Regions from separate parts of the Halomonas alkalicola genome, predicted to be linked through region 2. Evidence: predicted binding sites of a transcription regulator. Region 2 holds the regulator's gene; each other region holds the start of a gene.
The links. Region 2 encodes FNR, which switches genes on or off when oxygen is low (the NO sensors DNR and NnrR bind a similar motif). Its sites were predicted from a motif close to TTGATNTANATCAA; they were not measured.
Positions count from the first base shown of each region.

Region 1 (6,204 bases), 1.8 Mb from region 2:
CGCCTTCTGGAGCCCACCATGACACTGTTGCTGGCCATCCTCGATGTCGCCCTCTCGGCCGCTCCCTGGCTGCTGCTGGGCCTGGGTATCGCCGGCCTGATCAAGGGAGTGATCTCCGAGGCCGCCCTGACGCGCTGGGTAGGCGGCCAGGGGCTTGGCAGCGTGGCCCGCGCCGCGGTGATCGGTGCCCCGCTGCCGCTCTGCTCCTGCGGCGCCATTCCCACCGCCCTGGCCCTGCACCGCGGAGGGGCCGACCGCGGCCCCACCACCGCCTTCCTGATCGGCACGCCGGGCATCGGCATCGACTCCCTGACCATCAGCTACGCGCTGCTGGGCCCCTTCATGGCCCTGGCGCGAGGCGTCAGCGCGGTGCTGACCGCCATCGTCACCGGGCTGCTGGTGGGGCGCACCCACGTCGCCGAGGCAACGGCACCCGCCTCGGCGGCGAGCTGCGGGGGAGGCTGCGGCAGCGGCTGCGGAACCCGGGCCTCGCCCAGTCCGGCGCCTGCCACCCTGGGGCGCCGGCTCCGCGCCGGGCTGAGCTATGCCTTCAGCGACATCCTCGACGACATCAGCCTCTGGCTGCTGGCCGGCCTGCTGGTGGCCGGGGCGCTGATCGCCCTGGTACCGCCTCAGCAGCTTGCCGGGCTGGGCAGCGGCCTGGGTGCCATGCTGGTGATGGCTGTGATCGGCATCCCCATGTACCTGTGTGCCACCGCCGCCACGCCGATCGCCGCCGGCCTGCTGCTGGCCGGGGTCTCCCCGGGCACGGTGCTGGTCTTCCTGATCGCTGCACCGGTGACCAGCCTGGCGACCCTTGGCGTGTTCCGCCGTGAGATGGGCAACCGAGCGCTTGTGGCCTATCTGGCCGGCATCCTGGCAAGCACCGTGCTGCTGGGCCTGGGCGTGGACCTGCTGGCCGGCTGGTGGGAACTCGACATACCGCTCCAGGTGGCCCGGGTTCAGGAGCTGCTGCCCACCTGGCTGGAAGCGCTGGCGCTGATCGTGCTGGTGGTCCTTGCCGTGAGGCCACTGCGTCACCGCCTGGCCGCCCGCCTTTTCCTGCCAAACTGAACGGGGAGTCTCCATGACCCAGCCGCGCATCACGCTCGACGTCTTCAGCGACTATGTGTGTCCCTTCTGCTACCTGGAGATGCCGGAGCTCGACGCCCTGGCCGAGCGCTTCGGGGGGAAGGTGACGATCCGCTGGCGCGCCTTCGAGCTGCGTCCCGCCCCCGAGCCGACCCTCGACCCGGACGGCGACTACCTGCATGACATCTGGGGACGGGCCGTCTACCCCATGGCGACCGAACGCGGCATGACCCTGCGGCTGCCGCGGATTCAGCCGCGCTCACGGCTGGCCCACGAGGCGGCCGCCTGGGCCGAGGCACAGGCGGCCGATCACCCCGGGGCGGGCGACGCCATGCGCAGGGCGCTGTTCCGCGGTTTCTTCGAGGCGAGCCTGGACCTGGCCGACCCCCAGGCCCTCGCCCGGCTGGCCGAGACCCTGGCGCTGGACGGCAGCGCCCTGCACCAGGCGCTGGAGCAGGGTACTTATCACCAGGCGGTGATGGACGACCAACGCACCGCCCGCGACCTCGGCATCCAGGGCGTGCCGGCGCTGCGCTTCAGCCTGGACGGCGAACACGCCGGCGTGCTCGAGGGCGCCCAGCCCCGCCGCCAGCTGTTCCTGGCCACGCAGCGGCTGCTCGACGCCCTGGGGTAGCCCGGAGAGGCCCCCGGAGGATCACTTCACCTCGATCTTGCGCCGGCTGGCCCGTTTCAGCTTCGGAAGGGTCAGCTCGAGGATGCCGTTCTTGAAGCTCGCCTCGCCCCCCTCCGTGTCGATATCGCCGGGTAGCGTCACGGTGCGCGAGAAGGAGCCGCTGGAGATCTCGGAGCGGAAGTATTCCCCCTCCTCCTCCTTGTGCTCCTGGCGGTGCTCGCCCTTGATGGTCACGCTATGGTCGCTGACCGATACCTCGAGATCCTCGCGCTCGAAGCCGGGGACCTCTGCACGCACCAGCACCTCGGCGTCGCGTTCGATGACATCGACCCTGGGCATCCCCTTCTCGAAGGCGGCAAAACGCTCCCACAGCGGGTGATCGCGGCGCAGCATCGGCATCCAGCCCCGATCGAAGACACTGTCGAAGAAACGATCAAACTCGTGGAAGGGACTGACTCCCCGAGATTCCGACTGGACGGCGGGGGAGACTTCCTTCGGCTTCTTGGCCATGGTGGCGCTCTCCTGGTTCCTGGAAAGACATGCTGAGACAAGGCCGGGCCCGACGCCCAAGCCGGTAATGCCCGAGCGGCGTATGCCGCACCAGATAGCGTAGACCAGCGCCGACGCTTCGCCTTGATACAGCTCAATAGCCGACGATGCCCGCCTGGCACGCCGCGTCCGCGTCACACCCCGATGCCGAACAGCGCCTGGGCGAGATGTCCGGTGAGGAAGGCCAGCCCCGCCGCCGCACCGCCCATCATCAGGGTACGCAGTCCGGAGGCGAACACCGGCTGGTGATAGATCAGGCTCTTGCCCATGCCGATCAGGAAGAACATCAACGCCGCCAGCCCCAGGCTCGCCAGGAACTGCCGGGTGATGGACAGCCCCGGCAGGGCGTAGGGCAGCAGCGGCACGGCACCGATCACCAGGAAGGCCGTGAAGGTCACCAGGGCCGAGCGCAGCGGGCTCAGCCCCTCGGTCTGCAGGCCATGCTCCTCGTGCAGCATGGTCTCCACCCAGACCTCCCGGTCAGCGCAGATAGTGTCCACCACCCGCTCCAGGGTCTCGCCCTCGAAGCCCTTGCGCCGGAAGATCTGACGGATCTCCTCGCGCTCGCCCTCGGGCACCACCTCGATATGGCGGTGCTCGTCATCGCGCACCCCATCGACATGTTCCCGTTGGGCCTTGATCGCCTCGTAGTTGCTGATGGCCATGCTGAAGCCATCCGCCAGCAGGTTGGCCAATCCCAGCACCAGGGCCACCGTGGCCGAGAAGCCCGCGCCGAAGGCACCCGACACCACCGCGAAGGTAGTCACGCAACCATCGATGCCACCGAGGATCGCATCGGGCAGGTTCCGGCCCCGGGTCGGCTGGCGCAGCCGGCGTCGGATCGCCTCAGGCCGGTGCGACGCCTCGAGGGACTGGCGGTCCTGACGCTGCATGCTCACCTCCTGGCAGTCTGGGCAACTCGGGTTCGGCGCCTGGCGGACTACTCCCAGCGCCAGCCCTGTCGCTGCCACCAGGCCCGGGCCAGGGCGAGATTCTCGGCGTTGTGGCGCGGGTCCAGCACGCTGCCAAGTTCGAGGGTATCGCCGCCGGTGGCGGCCATCAGCGACGGGTCCTGGGAAGCCAGCATCAGCGCATAGAGCGCCAGCATCAGCTCGTACTCGTCCGAGGACTCGAGCCGCGCGGCCAGCAGGGGAATGGCCGGCTCGCCGATCTGCCCCAGCCGCTCCGCCGCGATATACCAGGGCCGCGGATGCTCCTCCCCGCCGTAGGTGGCAACGAAACGGCGGTCCGGCAGGCGGCTGATATAGTAGTGGGCCTCATCCTCCACCCCGCTGAAGAGTGGCGGGAGCCAGTCGCGCTCCTCGACACCGACACCGGGCACTGCCGCCACCGGGGGCGGCGCCGGCTCAACCGTGGGGCGCTCGGCGGGTGCCGGCGGCGCGCCGGCGCAGCCTGCCAGCAGCAGGGCGGCCAGTCCGAGGGGTAACAGCGGCGACATCCTTGACGACATCTCTGGCTCTCCTTCTCATGCATAAGCGGTTGAGGACAATGCGCAGCATAATAGCCCGACCGATGGCAGGCGTGACAGCCCTTCAGGCGTGGACAGACCGCCGCCGCATCGGGGTGGTAAGCTCCGGGACGATGATCTCACCCCGAAGAGAGAGAACACGATGAGCGATACCCCCTGGACAGAGCCCATGCCCGAGCCACAGTTCGAGCTGATGCGACGCCTCCTCGCGGCGCCAAGCCCCGTGGGCCTGGAGGCCGCCATGACCTACGGCGTGCTCAAGCCCCACTTCGAAAGCTTCGCTCCGGCGAGTTGGCAGCTGCACCAGTTCAAGGGCCATGCCGGCGTGGTGCTGGACACCCACCCGGGCCGCGACGACCTGTTCAAGGTGATGGTGATCGGGCACGCCGACAAGATCCGCATGCAGGTGCGCTCCATCGGCGAGGACGGCAAGATCTGGATCAACACCGACGCCTTCCTGCCCAACGTGCTGATCGGCCACGAGGTCACGCTATTCAGCGAGGATCCCCAGGCCCCCGGTCGCTACCGGCGCATCGAGGGCGGTACCGTGGAGGCGCTGGGCGCCATCCACTTCTCCGACCCGGCCCAGCGCGACGGCAGCAAGGGCATCAAGAAGGAGCAGATCTACCTGGACCTGCAGATCCACGGAGAGAACAAGAAGCAGCAGGTGGTGAACCTGGGCGTGCGTCCCGGCGACTCGATCCTCTTCAACCGCCCCATTCGCCACGGCTTCAGTCCGGACACCTTCTACGGCGCCTACCTGGACAACGGCCTGGGCTGCTTCGTCACCGCCGAGGTGGCACGACTGGTCGCCGAGGCGGGAGGCACCGAGCAGGTGCGGGTGATGTTCGCCATCGCCAGCTACGAGGAGATCGGCCGCTTCGGCAGCCGCGTACTGGCCGGCGAGCTCCGTCCCGACGCCATCATCGCCGTGGACGTGAACCATGACTACGTGGCGGCCCCGGGCATCGGCGACCGTCGCATGCAGCCGCTGGAGATGGGCAAGGGGTTCACGCTGTCGGTGGGCGCCATCGCCAGCGAGCAGCTCAACCGGATCATCGAGACCACCGCCCGGGAGCACGGCATCCCCATGCAGCGGGACATCGTCGGCGCCGATACCGGCACCGACGGCATGGCCGGCGTGCTGGCCGCCGTGGACTGCGTGGCCACCTCCATCGGCTTCCCGATCCGCAACATGCACACCATCTCCGAGACGGGCAACACCCGCGATGTGATGGCGGCGATCCACGCCATCACCTTGAGCCTCCAGGCGCTGGACGCCCTGCCCGACCCCCATCGGGAGTTCCTCGACAACCACCCACGCCTGGACCAGGCCGGTGCGCTGGGCCACCAGGGGGCCGACAAGCCCGAGTCCGACGCAGAGAAGGCGGGCGCCGGCACCCGATAGCCGGCAGGCGCAGGACGCGCCAGGGCCCCGGGGCATGCGCTGCACGGCACGGCGCCGGGGCCACTTCGTTATCGGCATTCCTCATGCCGGCCAGGAATGATGTCGTGGGCGCATGGGCCGTGACACAACGGAATCCGGATTCGCTTACGAGGCCTGCGGCGAATGGCTACCATGCCCGCATATCCACACACCAGCCCATGTGAGCGCCATGAAATCCTTCCTCGTCGACGTCTTCGCCATCCACTCTCGCGGCCAGGAGATGCACCTTGGCGGCGGCCTCTTCCATGCCGCCAGCGCCATCGAGGCCGAGGCCATGGCCACCGAGGAGTTCTGGGCCGCCGATCTCGCCGACCGCGGCTTCGAGATCGGCTTTCGCACCGACACGCCGGAGCGTGGCCAGCAGGTGATGTCCCTGGAGCGCCTTCGGGCCGCTACCGCCGGCGCCCTCTACGCCTGACGGCAGCCGAGCCACTCCCCCGCCCGGGTGACCGGACGAGCATACGCAGCGGGGCACGAGAGAGACTCTCGTGCCCCGCTGGCGTTGTAGCGCCCTCGTTATCGCTGTCGCCCGGCTACGGCCGCGAGCCCAGCACCCCGGCCAGCGCCTCGGCCAGCACCGGCGCCATGGCGATGGCGTTGCTGTCATGGGTAATGCAGTCGGTGCTCCACACCTCCCCCACGCCCGCCTCGCGGATCACCGCCAGGGCATCGCCGGCGAACAGCGCATGGGTCAGCGCCACGTCCACCGAGGCCGCTCCGGCGGCCTTGAGCGCCTCGGCGGCTCGGGCCACGGTATGCCCGGAGCTCGCCACGTCATCCATCAGCACCACCGCCCGCCCCGCCACCGGGGTGTCGGGCAGGTGGATCTCAACGTCGCGGTCGCCGCGGCGCACCTTGCGGCAGGTGGCATGGTCGAGGCCGGTCAGCCCCGCGGCCTGGGCCACCCACTGCAGTGCCTCCTCGTCGGGCCCCAGCAGCAGCGCCCCGGGGCGCTTCTCGGCGATCAGCTCGGCCAGCCGCGGCGCCCCGGAG
Region 1 covers NZ_CP131913.1:3,275,264-3,281,467, reverse strand. The annotation lists gene B6N23_RS15420 (SO_0444 family Cu/Zn efflux transporter) at 19-1,074, shown strand; gene B6N23_RS15415 (DsbA family oxidoreductase) at 1,088-1,726, shown strand; gene B6N23_RS15410 (Hsp20/alpha crystallin family protein) at 1,748-2,236, opposite strand; gene B6N23_RS15405 (VIT1/CCC1 transporter family protein) at 2,410-3,168, opposite strand; gene B6N23_RS15400 (hypothetical protein) at 3,216-3,746, opposite strand; gene B6N23_RS15395 (M20/M25/M40 family metallo-hydrolase) at 3,907-5,172, shown strand; gene B6N23_RS15390 (hypothetical protein) at 5,381-5,629, shown strand; gene B6N23_RS15385 (ribose-phosphate diphosphokinase) at 5,745-6,204, opposite strand, start outside.
Region 1: the regulator FNR is predicted to act here: its motif matches at 2,360-2,373, upstream of B6N23_RS15410 (Hsp20/alpha crystallin family protein).

Region 2 (6,204 bases):
CTCAACGGACGGATCATGCACAAGGCCTGGGGCTTCCTGGTCGACGAACGCTACCACCGCGACAGCTGCCTGATGGTGATGGGCAGCGAGGGGCGCGGCGAGCAGATCCTCAAGACCGACCAGGACAACGGCCTGATCCTGACCGACGACCTGGAGTGGCCCGGCTGCGCCGAGCAGATGCAGCGGCTCACCGAGACCCTGATCGAGCTGGGCTACCCGCCCTGTCCCGGCAACATCATGGTCTCCAACCCCGAGTGGGTCGGCACCGTGACCCAGTGGCGCGAGCGCATCGCCCGCTGGGCCGAGAAGCGGGACGGCGACAGCCTGATGAAGCTGGCGATCATGCTCGACTCCCATGCGGTGGCCGGTAACCCGGCCCTGCTCGACCGGGTGCGTGACGAGCTGTTCGCGCGCTGCTCCGGCGACGAGCTGCTGCTCTCCTACTTCGCCCGCACCATCCTGCGCTTCTCCACGCCGCTGACCCTGTTCGGCTCGCTCAAGCGGCCCCAGCATGGCATCGACATCAAGAAGGGCGGCATCTTCCCCATCGTTCACGGGGTGCGGGTGATGGCCCTGGAGCGGCGCATCCGGCCGACCTCCACCCTGGAGCGGCTGGATGCCCTGGCGGCGGACGGCCGCCTGGAGCCGCGCTTCGCCGAGGACCTCGGCGAGGCGCTGTCGCTGTTCACCGAGCTGCGCCTCAAGCAGCAGCTCGCCCATCTGGACAGCGGTGGCGAGCGCAAGCCCGACCGCGTGGTGGTACAGGAGCTCTCCTCGCTGGAGCGCGACCTGCTGCGCGAGGCGCTGCATATCGTCAAGGACTTCAAGCAGCGCCTCTCGCACCGCTTTCATCTGGAGTATTCGTGACGGCCCGAGGCTGCACGAAGGCATGACGATGCACGAAGGAACGACAATCACAACAGGAGACCCCTCATGCTCAAGGTCCTGCGGCGCGCTGCCGACCGAAGACGGCACGCCAACGGCGACTACGCCTGGCTCTTCCACCCCTATACCGGTGACGAGATGGTGGTCATCGATACCGAGACCACCGGGCTTGATACGCGCAGCGCGGAGCTGGTCTCCATCGCCGCCGTCAAGGTGCGTGGCGACCGGGTGCTGACCAGCGAATCCCTGGACCTGCGCCTGGCGCGCCCGGCCTCGCTGTGTGGCGATTCGATCCGCATTCACGGCCTGCGCGGCATCGACCTGGAGGGCGGCATGGCGGTGGACGAGGCGCTGGAGCGCCTGCTCGACTTCGTCGGCAATCGCCCGCTGGTGGGCTGGCACCTGGACTTCGACCTGGCGATCCTCAATCGCGAGCTGCGCCCGCGCGTCGGCTTCGAGCTGCCCAACGCCACCATCGACGTGGCCCAGCACTATCTGCGCCGCCTGCGCCGCCGCCACCCCGAGGTGGAGTCGGCGCCGCGCTTCGAGAAGGTGGCCGAGCTGCTGGACGTGCCGGTGATGGGGCGCCATACGGCGCTGGGGGATGCGGTGACCACGGCGCTGATCTTCCTGCGCCTGGAGCGCGAGACCAGCGCCCTGCGGGGCGACGCCTGAGGCGTGACGGCGTCGCCTGACGTCGCCGGCGATGGTAGGATGGGCGCCCGTCATTTTTGCCCGCACTGGCAGCGCCGACCGACATGCAAGACGCCGTGATCTTCGACCCCCGCGACACCGACGCCGAGGCCCCCGCCGGGGGCTCCCCGCAGCAGGAGGCCCCCTCGCCGCTCCTCGATGCCCTGGATGCGCGGGGCAGGCGCGAGTTCAACAAGCTCCAGAAGCGCCTGCGCCGCCAGGTCGGTAACGCCATCATCGACTACGGCATGATCCACGAGGGCGACCGAGTGATGGTCTGCCTCTCCGGCGGCAAGGACAGCTACACCCTGCTCTCGATCCTGCGCAGCCTGCAGCGCAACGCCCCGATCGACTTCTCGCTGGTGGCGGTCAACCTCGACCAGAAGCAGCCCGGTTTCCCCGAGCAGGTGCTGCCCGAGTACCTCGAGTCCATCGGCGTCGAGTACCATATCCTCGAGCGCGACACCTACTCGGTGGTCAAGGAGAAGACGCCGGAGGGCAAGACCACCTGCGCGCTCTGCTCGCGGCTGCGCCGCGGCTCCCTCTACGGCTTCGCCGAGGAGATCGGCGCCACCAAGATTGCCCTGGGCCACCATCGCGAGGACATCCTCGAGACGCTGTTCCTCAACCTCTTCTTCGGCGGCAGCCTCAAGGCCATGCCCCCCAAGCTGCTCTCCGACGACGGCAAGAACATCCTGATCCGCCCGCTGGCCTACTGCCGCGAGGCGGATATCGCCGAGTTTGCCCGGCTGATGGCTTTCCCGATCATCCCCTGCAACCTGTGCGGTTCCCAGCCCAACCTGCAGCGCCAGGTGGTCAAGGAGATGCTCGCCGAATGGGAGAAGAAGCACCCCGGGCGCCTGGAGAGCATGTTCAAGGCGGTGACCAACGTGGCACCGTCGCAGCTGGCCGACCGCGAGCTGTTCGACTTCGCCGGGCTCGAGGAGGCGCAGGCGCGGCGGCAGGCCAGCCGCATCGAACTGCTGAACGAGTAGCCCCGACGCCGGCGCCAGGGCTCGGGAACTCATGGCTCGAAAACCAGAAACCCCCATCGGGCACTCGCCCGATGGGGGTTTCTACGTGAGGGGTTAAGGCCAGGCGGCTCGGTGCTACTTGGCCCCTTCCTCCTCGGCGACCTGGATCAGCGACTCCAGGTCGAGGATATGCACCTCGCGGCCCGAGACCTCCACCAGGCCCTGGCTCTGGAAGCGGCCCAGGATGCGACTGACGGTCTCCACCGCCAGGCCCAGGTAGTTGCCGATATCGGCCCGGGACATGGAGAGCCGGAAGCTGTAGGGGGAGTAGCCGCGCCGGCGGAAGCGGTCGGAGAGGCTGGTGAAGAAGCTGGCCAGGCGCTGGTCGGCAGTCTTGCGAGAGAGCAGGCGCATCATGCGGCGGTCGTCGCGCAGCTCCTTGCTCATGCTGCGATAGAGCTGGCCGCGTAGCTCGGGGAGGGACTCCGACAGCTGGTCCAGGCGATCGAAGGGGATCTCGCACACGGTGGTGGTCTCCAGGGCCACGACCGTGCCGGGATACTGCTCCTCGTCGATGCCGTCCAGCCCCACCAGTTCGCTGGGCAGGTAGAAGTTGGTTAGCTGGTCGTCGCCGCTGCCCTCGGTGGTCACCTGCTTGAGGCTGCCCGAGCGCACCGCATAGACGCTGGTGAAGGGGCTGTCCTGGCGGAACAGGGTCTCTCCCTTCTTGAGGGGCGCGCGCCGTCGGATGATGGCGTCGAACTGGTCCATGTCCTGAACCTCGAGGGCCAGCGGCAGGCAGAGCGAACTCAGGCTGCAGGTCTGGCAGCGAGTCTCGTGCAGTACAGAGCGCCGCCGTCCGGTCAGGCTATCGGGCATGGCCGCCTCCTCCTTGATCATGATCATGTCGACCATTATGGAGGAAACTTCGGGCAGGGCAAACCACCTCCAAGGAGGTAGGCCCGCCCGGCCTGGCTTACGCCACCGGGGTGGCCTGGGGATCGAAGGCGGCGAGCAGGTGGGTCAGGCCCCAGAGCCCGTCGGGGGTTACCCGCAGGCACTGGCCGTGGCGCTCGAGCAGCCCCGCCCGGCAGAAGGGGGCGAGGCGCTCGAGGGCACCGGCCAGGGCCGCGCCGGCGTCGAGCCCATGGGCCTGCGAGAGTGCGGCCAGATCCAGCTCGCGGCGACAGGCGAGCGCCTCGATGGCATCCCGGTGCAGGCGTTCGACCGCGTCCAGCCGGTAGCCGGCGCTGGCGGGCAGCTGGCTGGCGTCCAGCGCCGCCTCGTAGTCGGCCAGGCTCAGGGCGTTGCGGGCCAGGGTATCGCCGACCCGGCTGAGGGCGGCGACCCCGAGGCCGAGCTGGTCGCCGGGCGGGTAGTGGGTGTAGCCCTGCAGGCCGCGGGCCAGGCGACCCTCCCCCAGGGCCTGGGCCAGGCTGTCATCGGGGCGGGCAAACTGGCCGAGCCCGATGTGCACGTAGCCGGCGTCATCTAGCCGCTCGCGAGCCGCCTCGAGGATCGCCAGCCGGGTGGCGGCGTCGGGCAGATCCTCGGCGTCGATCTCGCGCTGGGGGCGGTAGCGCTCCGGCAGGTGGGCGTAGCGGCGCAGGGTGATGCGCGCCGGGGTCATGGCGATCACCTGCTCCACGGTTTCGCCGAAGCCCCGGGGGGTCTGCAGCGGCAGGCCCACGATCAGGTCGAGGTTGAGGGAGTGGAAGCCGAGGCGTTCGGCCTCGTCCACCAGGGACTCGGTCAGCACCCGGGGCTGGACCCGGTTGATCGCCTTCTGGACGCGCAGGTCGAGCTCCTGGACGCCGAGGCTCAGGCGGTTGAAGCCCAGCGCCTGAAGGTGGCGCAGGGTGAAGACATCGGCCTCGCGGGGGTCGATCTCGATGCTGAAGTCGCGCCCTCGGGCGCCGGACAGCCCGAAGCGGGCGTCGAGGCGGTCGAACAGGTCGCCCATCTGGTCCAGCGAGAGGAAGGCGGGGGCACCGCCGCCCCAGTGCAGGCGCTGCACGGCCGGGAGGCGGCCCAGCAGGCGGCTCACCAGCACCATCTCGCGGTCGAGCCGCGTGAGGTAGGGGTCGGCCTGGCGGCTGTCCCGTGAGGGCACCCGCTGGGAGGCGCAGAAGCGACAGGCCTGCCGGCAGAAGGGCAGGCGCACGTGCAGCGCCAGCGGCGCGCCGGGGGAGCGCTCGGCCAGGGCCCGGGTCAGCGCCGCGGGGCCGTCCCCCGTCGCCAGGCGGGCGGCGTCGGGGTAGGTGAGGTAGTGCGATCCGTCGTGGTCATGGTACTGCATCGAGGGCCTGCCTCCGGCAGTCCAGGATGGCCCGGCGCGATCGTTGCGTTTCGCCTGAACGGGCATGACGGCGCTCCCGGCTATGGATGTGCTCTCCATGCTAGGGCGGCTAGACGCCGGCGGCGTTGAGCTGCGTCAATCCGGCGTGGAATAGTGCCGAATCAGCCGTGACCCTGAGCGGGCAGCATCAGCCACAGCTGCCACAGGGCGAAGGCGATGATCGACAGCGCGGCGATGTTGCGGGTGGCCCGGTGACGAATCAGCCCCCCCAGCTGGCGCGCCGCCAGGCCGGTGGCGAGCAGCGCCGGCAGTGTGCCGAGGCCGAAGGCGCCCATCAGGGCGGCCCCCTTGAGCGGGTCGGCCATGGCCAGGCTCCAGGCCAGCATCGAGTAGACCAGCCCACAGGGCAGCCAGCCCCACACCGCGCCGAGCGCCACGGCCTGGGGCGCCCTCACCACCGGCATCAGCCGCCGGCCCACCGGCTCCAGATGGCGCCAGAGGCGCCTGCCCAGCGCCTCGACCCGCAGCAGCCCCTTCCACCAGTCGGCGATATAGAGCGCCATCAGGATCAGCATCAGCGCGGCAAGGCCCTGCAGGACGAGGCGCATGCCGGGGGTGAGGCTGAGCAGGGTGCCGAGGGTGGCGACCAGGGCGCCGGCCACCATGTAGCTTCCGATGCGCCCCAGGTTGTAGCCCAGCAGCAGGCCCGCGAGGCGAGCAGGGGAACGCATGCTGGGGGGCACGGCGAAGGTCAGGGCACTCATGATGCCGCCGCACATGCCGATGCAGTGGGCGCCCCCCAGCAGGCCGAAGACGAAGGCCGCCGCGAGGGGCGGCAGGCCGAGACCGGTGGGGTCCATCAGGGCTCCGGGTCGGCGTCGCGGCGTTCCTGCGCGGCGCGCTCGCGGGCCTCGCGGCGGCGCTGGCGCTCCTCGGGGGGAAGGTCGTTCTCGTCCTCGTCGAAGAGGATGCGGTGGGCGGGGCCCTCCAGGTCCTCGAACTGGTCATGCTTGACCGCCCAGAAGAAGGCCCAGACGGCCAGGCCCAGCAGGGTCAGCGACAGCGGGATCAGCAGGTAGAGAATGCTCATGGGGTCACCCGGCTCGGTTCAGGGGATGGCGTCGGCAGCGGGGCGGCAGGCATGGCACGGCTGCGGAAGCGGTTGAGGCGCAGGGCGTTGCCCACCACCACCAGGGAGCTGGCCGACATGCCCATGGCGGCCAGCCAGGGGGGCACCAGCCCCACGGCGGCGATGGGCATGGCGGTGAAGTTGTAGCACACCGACCAGATCATGTTCTGGCGCATCACCCGGCGGGTGGCGCGGCTGATCTCGACCGCCTCGACGATGCGTGA
Region 2 covers NZ_CP131913.1:1,439,936-1,446,139, reverse strand. The annotation lists gene B6N23_RS06870 (putative nucleotidyltransferase substrate binding domain-containing protein) at 1-867, shown strand, start outside; gene B6N23_RS06865 (3'-5' exonuclease) at 934-1,560, shown strand; gene ttcA (tRNA 2-thiocytidine(32) synthetase TtcA) at 1,644-2,573, shown strand; gene fnr (fumarate/nitrate reduction transcriptional regulator Fnr) at 2,688-3,431, opposite strand; gene hemN (oxygen-independent coproporphyrinogen III oxidase) at 3,529-4,851, opposite strand; gene B6N23_RS06845 (sulfite exporter TauE/SafE family protein) at 5,013-5,711, opposite strand; gene ccoS (cbb3-type cytochrome oxidase assembly protein CcoS) at 5,711-5,941, opposite strand; gene B6N23_RS06835 (heavy metal translocating P-type ATPase) at 5,938-6,204, opposite strand, start outside.

Region 3 (6,204 bases), 740 kb from region 2:
CGCCCAGCTCGGCGAGCTGATGGCGGCGCTGGACGAGGCCTTCCACTTCGCCCCGCCCGCCGAGCGCGAGTTCTCCCTGGAGGTGGACCCGCGCACCGTGACGCCCGAGCAGATCCACGAGCTCCACGACCTGGGCTTCAACCGGCTGAGCTTCGGGGTGCAGGACTTCGATCGTGACGTCCAGGAGGCGGTGAACCGTCTGCAGAGCGAGGAGCAGGTGGTGGAACTGGTCCAGGCGGCCCGCGACGCCGGCTTCCAGTCGGTGAGCGTCGACCTGATCTACGGCCTGCCGCGCCAGACCGTGGCCAGCTTCGATGCCACCCTGACCAAGATCATCGCCCTGCAGCCGGACCGCATCGCCAGCTACAGCTATGCCCACCTGCCCCAGCTGTTCAAGGCCCAGCGGCTGATCCGCCCCGAGGACATGCCGCCGCCGGAGCGCAAGCTGGAGCTGCTCGAGCTGACCATCCGCCGCCTCACCGCCGCCGGCTACGTCTATATCGGCATGGACCACTTCGCCCTGCCCGACGACGAGCTTACCCTGGCCCGCGAGAACGGCACCCTGCAGCGCAACTTCCAGGGCTACTCCACCCACGCCGACTGCGACATGATCGCCCTGGGCATCACCTCCATCGGCAAGGTGGGCGACACCTACAGCCAGAACGTCAAGGAGACCGCCCAGTATCAGCATCGCCTGGAGGAAGGGCGCCTGCCGGTGTTCCGCGGCTACCGCCTCAACGCCGATGACCGCCTGCGCCGCGACGTGATCAACGCCCTGATGTGCCACAACCGCATCGACTTCGCCACCATCGAGGCCGCCCACGGCATCGTCTTCCGCGGCTACTTCGCCGACGCCCTGGCGCAGCTGCAGGAGATGGCCGACGACGGCCTGCTGGCGATCCGTGAGGGTGAGATCGAGGTGCTGCCCGCCGGACGGCTGATGATGCGCAATGCCGCCATGGCCTTCGACGCCTATCTCAAGCCCGAAGAGAACCGCTACTCGCGCACCGTCTGAGCGAGTCGGCGCAGCCGGCCGGCGCGCCGTCTCCCGCCCCTGGCCGCGCCACGCCGCGGCTCTTCCGCTGTCAAATGAAAATGGGTCATGATGTCGCCTCGCCTGCACCAGATATGGGGCTTGCCGAGGCGATATGGTCTATATATGGTAGGCGGGCCGCGGGTGATCGAGGGCTGTCCGGCGACATGATGCATGTCAGTGCAGCCCGGGGAGCAGCGGCCTAGGATGAGCGGTTCGGCGGCCTCGGCCGCGTGGTTATCCTCAGGAGAGCTGTCATGTCCCTGCCGTTGTTGCCTTTACCGTTACAGGCCCTGCCGCGCCTTCCCGCACCCGCCCGCCTGATTCGCGCCGTCGATCCGCGCGTGCCGGTCGGCGTCAAGCGCCGCCTGGTGGAACCGCTGCTCAACCGCACCTTCGCCGAGCCCCTGGCCGAGGGGGAGTTCGACGCCCTGGAGGGGCGCCGCATCACCCTGGCCATCGAGGATCTCGGCGTGGCGCTGACCCTGACCCTCGAGAACGAGCGTCTCAGGGTCTGTACCGAGCCCGGCGAGGCCTCCATCCGCGGCGGCTGGCGCGAGTTCCTCTGCCTGGCCACCCGCCGCGAGGACCCCGACGCCCTGTTCTTCCAGCGCCGGCTGCTGATCGAGGGCGACACCGAGCTCGGCCTGATGGTCAAGAACCTCCTCGACGGTCGCGAGGAGGGGCTGGCCCAGGGGCCCTTCGGTGAACTGCTGGTCCGCCTGGAGCGGCTGGCGAGACGCACGACCTGACCCTTTTCCGATAAACCGACTTTCTTCCGGAGCCATCCGCATGAGCACTTCCACCAAGGCCGTGAAGTCATCCAGCGAGGTCCCCCTGCAGGGGCCGTCCCGCGACATCTGGGACTCCAAGTACCGCCTCAAGGATCGCCACGGCAAGCCCGTGGACAAGGACGTGGGTGCCACCTGGGAGCGGGTGGCCCGGGCCCTGGCCGCGGTGGAGGGTGAACGTGCCGACGAGTGGCTGCCGAAGTTCCGCTGGGCGCTGGAGAACGGTGCCATCCCGGCCGGGCGGATCATGTCCAACGCCGGCGCCGAGGCCTACAAGCCGGCGGTGAGCCTGATCAACTGCACGGTGTCCCGCACCATCCGCGACTCCATGCACGACATCCTCGACTCCGTGGTGGATGCCGGCATGACCCTCAAGGCGGGCTGCGGCATCGGCTACGACTTCTCCACCCTGCGCCACAAGGGCGCCTTCGTGTTCGGTGCCGGGGCCGGCACCAACGGCCCCCTGGCGTTCATGGATATCTACGACAAGATGTGCTTCACGGTGGCCTCCGCCGGCGGGCGCCGCGGCGCCCAGATGGGCACCTTCGACGTCGGCCACCCCGACGTGCGCCAGTTCATCGAGGCCAAGCGCGAGGCGGGCCGCCTGCGCCAGTTCAACCTGAGCCTGCTGATCACCGACGAGTTCATGGAAGCGGTGAAGAACGACACCGACTGGCCGCTGGCCTTCCCGCTGCACGCCGGCGAGAAGGACGACGTCGACGAGAGCGAGCTGCTCTACCGCGACTGGCCGGTGATCGAGGAGGGCTACACCGTCGACGCCGAGGGCCGCGTGGCCTGCCGCATCGTCGAGGTGATCAAGGCGCGCGAGCTGTGGGACACCATCATGCGTTCCACCTACGACTTCGCCGAGCCGGGCTTCATCCTGATCGACCAGGTCAACCGGATGAACAACAACTGGTTCTGCGAGGAGATCCGCGCCACCAACCCCTGCGGCGAGCAGCCGCTGCCCCCGGAGGGCGCCTGCCTGCTGGGCTCGGTCAACCTGACCCGCTTCGTCATCGACCCCTTCGGCAAGAAGCCGCGCTTCGACTGGGAGCGCTACCGCCAGGTGGTGGCGATCTTCACCCGCATGCTCGACAACGTGGTGGAGATCAGCGGCCTGCCGCTTCCCGGCCAGCGCCGCGAGATCGAGGCCAAGCGCCGCCACGGCATGGGCTTCTTGGGCCTGGGCTCCACCCTGACCATGCTCAAGATCCCCTACGGCTCGCCGGAGTCGCTGGCCTTCACCGAGGAGGTGAGCCGCAACCTGGCCGTGGAGGGCTGGAAGCAGGCGCTCGAGCTCTCCCGGGAGAAGGGCATGGCCCCGGCGCTGGCCGAGGACTACGAGATCACCCCGAAGATGATGCGCGAGCGTCCCGAGCTCAAGAAGGACGGCTACGAGGTCGGCGACAAGGTGCCGGGCCGCATCCTGCACGCCCGCTACAGCCGCTACATGCAGAAGGTCGCCGAGGTGGAGCCGGAGCTGGTCGCCCAGCTCGCCGAGCACGGCGCGCGCTTCACCCACCACAGCTCCATCGCCCCGACCGGCACCATCTCGCTGTCGCTGGGCAACAACGCCTCCAACGGCATCGAGCCGTCGTTCTCGCACCGCTACTTCCGCAACGTGATCCAGTCGGGCAAGAAGACCAAGGAGCAGGTGGAGGTGGTCTCCTTCGAGCTGGCGGCCTACCGCCACTTCATCGCCGCCGACGCCGTGGAGAGCGACCTGCCCGACTACTTCATCACCGCCGATGCGGTGAGCCCGAAGCAGCACGTGGCGGTGCAGGCCGCCGCCCAGGCCTGGGTCGACTCCGCCATCTCCAAGACGGTGAACGTGCCCACCGAGTTCGCCTTCGAGGAGTTCAAGGACCTCTACCTGGACGCCTACGCCAGCAAGCTCAAGGGCTGCACCACCTTCCGCTTCAACCCGGAGGCCTTCCAGGGCGTGCTGGTGCGCGAGGACGATCTCAAGAACACCACCTACGTGTTCGAGCTGGAGAACGGCGAGACCATTGAGCTTGCCGGTGACGAGAAGATCATCTACGACGGCGAGGAGCACAACGCGGCCAACCTCTATGATGCGCTGAAGGAAGGCACCTATGGCAAGTGGTAATAACGGCACTTGCCGGATCAGCCCCGAGCGATGGATGCCCAGTGCCACCCAACAACTTTCCGGAGGAGCCTCCTGATGGCCGTCGAGATCACGTCCAAGATCGTTTCCTACAGCGTCAAGAAGGCGGTGGAAGAGCCGCCGCTGCCCGAGGAGAATCCGCTCACGGTGCGCATTCCCTCGCGTCCCGAGGGCACTCTGGAGGCCGTGTCGGAGAAGATCTCCTACGTCGGCGCCGAGGGGCGCAAGAAGGTCTACCTGCTGGTCTCCTTCATGCCCGTTGAGGGCGTGCTGGGCGGCAAGCGGGTGGTGATCGAGCGCCCGGTGGAGTTCTTCTTCCCCTCCGGCCAGCTCTCCAGCGAGCACCAGTGGATCACCGCCACCATGCGCAGCCTGTCGCTGGCCGCCCGCGGCGGCTACGTCACCCAGGCGGTGGCGGACCTGCGCAAGGTGGCCTGGGACAAGGGCCTGGTGCGCTGCGGTATGAACCGCTGGGGCAAGCCGATGTTCCACGACTCCGAGGTGGCGGCCATCGCCTGGTCGATCCAGCAGATCCTCTTCCGCCGCGGCTTCCTCGACCAGGACGGCAACCAGGTGCCGGTGGAGGAGCTGGTGGCCCGCTACGCCCAGCGCCAGGCCAGCGGCCATCTGTGGCAGCCGCCGACCCCGGAGGAGATCGAGCAGGCCGAGCGCAAGGCCCAGGAGGCCGCCCACGCCAAGGCCGACGGCCCCACCGTGGTGGGCCACTGCCCCGAGTGCAACGGCGAGCTGATCATGATGGACGGCTGCCCCACCTGCTACTCCGGCTGCGGCTGGTCCAAGTGCGGCTAACAGTAGTGCGGCTGACGTCAGCGCGCCACGGCTCCTCGCGCTGACGGACCAGCGCAGTACACGCACCGCCCCGGGTCACGAGAGTGGCCCGGGGCGGTGGCGTTTCAGGCGGGGGCTCAGCCGCGCAGCTCGAGGTGCTCGAAGTGGCGCTTCAGTCGCCTGATCAGGGTTTCCAGGGCCTCCCGGGGCGGGGCCTCTTCCACCGGCTCACAGTAGCCGGGGTCGAGGCAGTGTTCCCGCCGTGCCAGCTGGATAGCGTAGCGACGTACGCCGCAGTCGGCCAGGGTCATGGCCAGTCGCTCGAGCTCCTCCAGGGTGAAGTCGCGCCAGTGCACCGTGGTGCGGCACTCGAAGGGGGTGTCGCCCTCCAGCAGCAGCGAGAGGCTGCGCGCGTGGCGCTGCCAGATGCCGGGCCGGCCGCTGATGCGGTCGAAGTCGGCGCCGCGCCCCTTGGTATCCAGCGCCACCCAGTCGAGCCGTGGCAACAGCGCCTCGAGCCGCTCCGGGTAGGGGCCGGCGGTGTGCAGCCCCACCGCCAGGCCCAGGGCTCGGCAGGCGTCGGCGGCGGCCGGCAGGTCGGGGTGCAGGGTGGGCTCGCCGCCGCTGAAGACCACGGCATCGATCTCTCCTGCCCGGGCGGCCAGCAGCGCCTCGATGGCCTGCCACTCGCCCGGGGCAGCCCGGCGCGCCGGCCCCATGCTGCCCGCCGTCTCGCAGTAGCCGCACGCCAGCGGACACCCCTGCAGATAGACCACCGCGGCCCGCCGACCCGGCAGGGCCTGGTCATCCCGGGCGGTGACCCCGGCGATCGGCAGGCGGATCGTCGCCGGGTCGTGCGCCAGGTGGATCGCCGCGGCCCTCATCCCAGGCTCGCTGCTCGGCTATGGTCCATGCCGGGGCGGCCGTGCCAGTAGCCGTCGCAGATCTCGGCATCGACCAGGGCGAGCGGGTCGGGGCCAGAGAGCTCGCCGCGGCGCGACGCGTCGAAGGCGGTGACCACCTCGGCCATGCCCTCGGGGCGGGGGCTCAGGCGGGCGATGCCCACGCCCATCTCGGCCATGGCGGGAAGCTCGTGGCGCAGGTCCTGGCAGGCGCCGGAGAGAGTCTGGATGCCGTTGAGGGTGAAGACCTGGGCGGCCTCCTGGGTGCGCAGGGCCAGGCCTTCCGGGTGCTTCTGGCAGACGAACTGGCAGCGGTCCTTGGGCTTCTGGTAGCGGCGTGCGGTGAAGCAGCGCGACGACCAGGCCAGCGGCAGGTGGCCGTAGGCGAACACCTCGCAGGGCGCCTCGAGGCCCTCGTTGCGACAGTCCGCCAGCAGGCGGGCGAGGTCGTCCTTCGCCATCTCCACCGGGGCCTGCCAGCGCTGCATGCCGGCCCTGGCCAGCACGGAAAGGGTGGCCGGGTTGTAGAGGTTGAGCGCCGCACCGGCGACGAAGGGC
Region 3 covers NZ_CP131913.1:2,176,555-2,182,758, forward strand. The annotation lists gene hemN (oxygen-independent coproporphyrinogen III oxidase) at 1-1,015, shown strand, start outside; gene ubiT (ubiquinone anaerobic biosynthesis accessory factor UbiT) at 1,291-1,785, shown strand; gene B6N23_RS10435 (adenosylcobalamin-dependent ribonucleoside-diphosphate reductase) at 1,826-3,937, shown strand; gene B6N23_RS10440 (ribonucleoside-diphosphate reductase) at 4,013-4,765, shown strand; gene B6N23_RS10445 (anaerobic ribonucleoside-triphosphate reductase activating protein) at 4,882-5,628, opposite strand; gene B6N23_RS10450 (U32 family peptidase) at 5,625-6,204, opposite strand, start outside.
Region 3: the regulator FNR is predicted to act here: its motif matches at 1,201-1,214, upstream of ubiT (ubiquinone anaerobic biosynthesis accessory factor UbiT).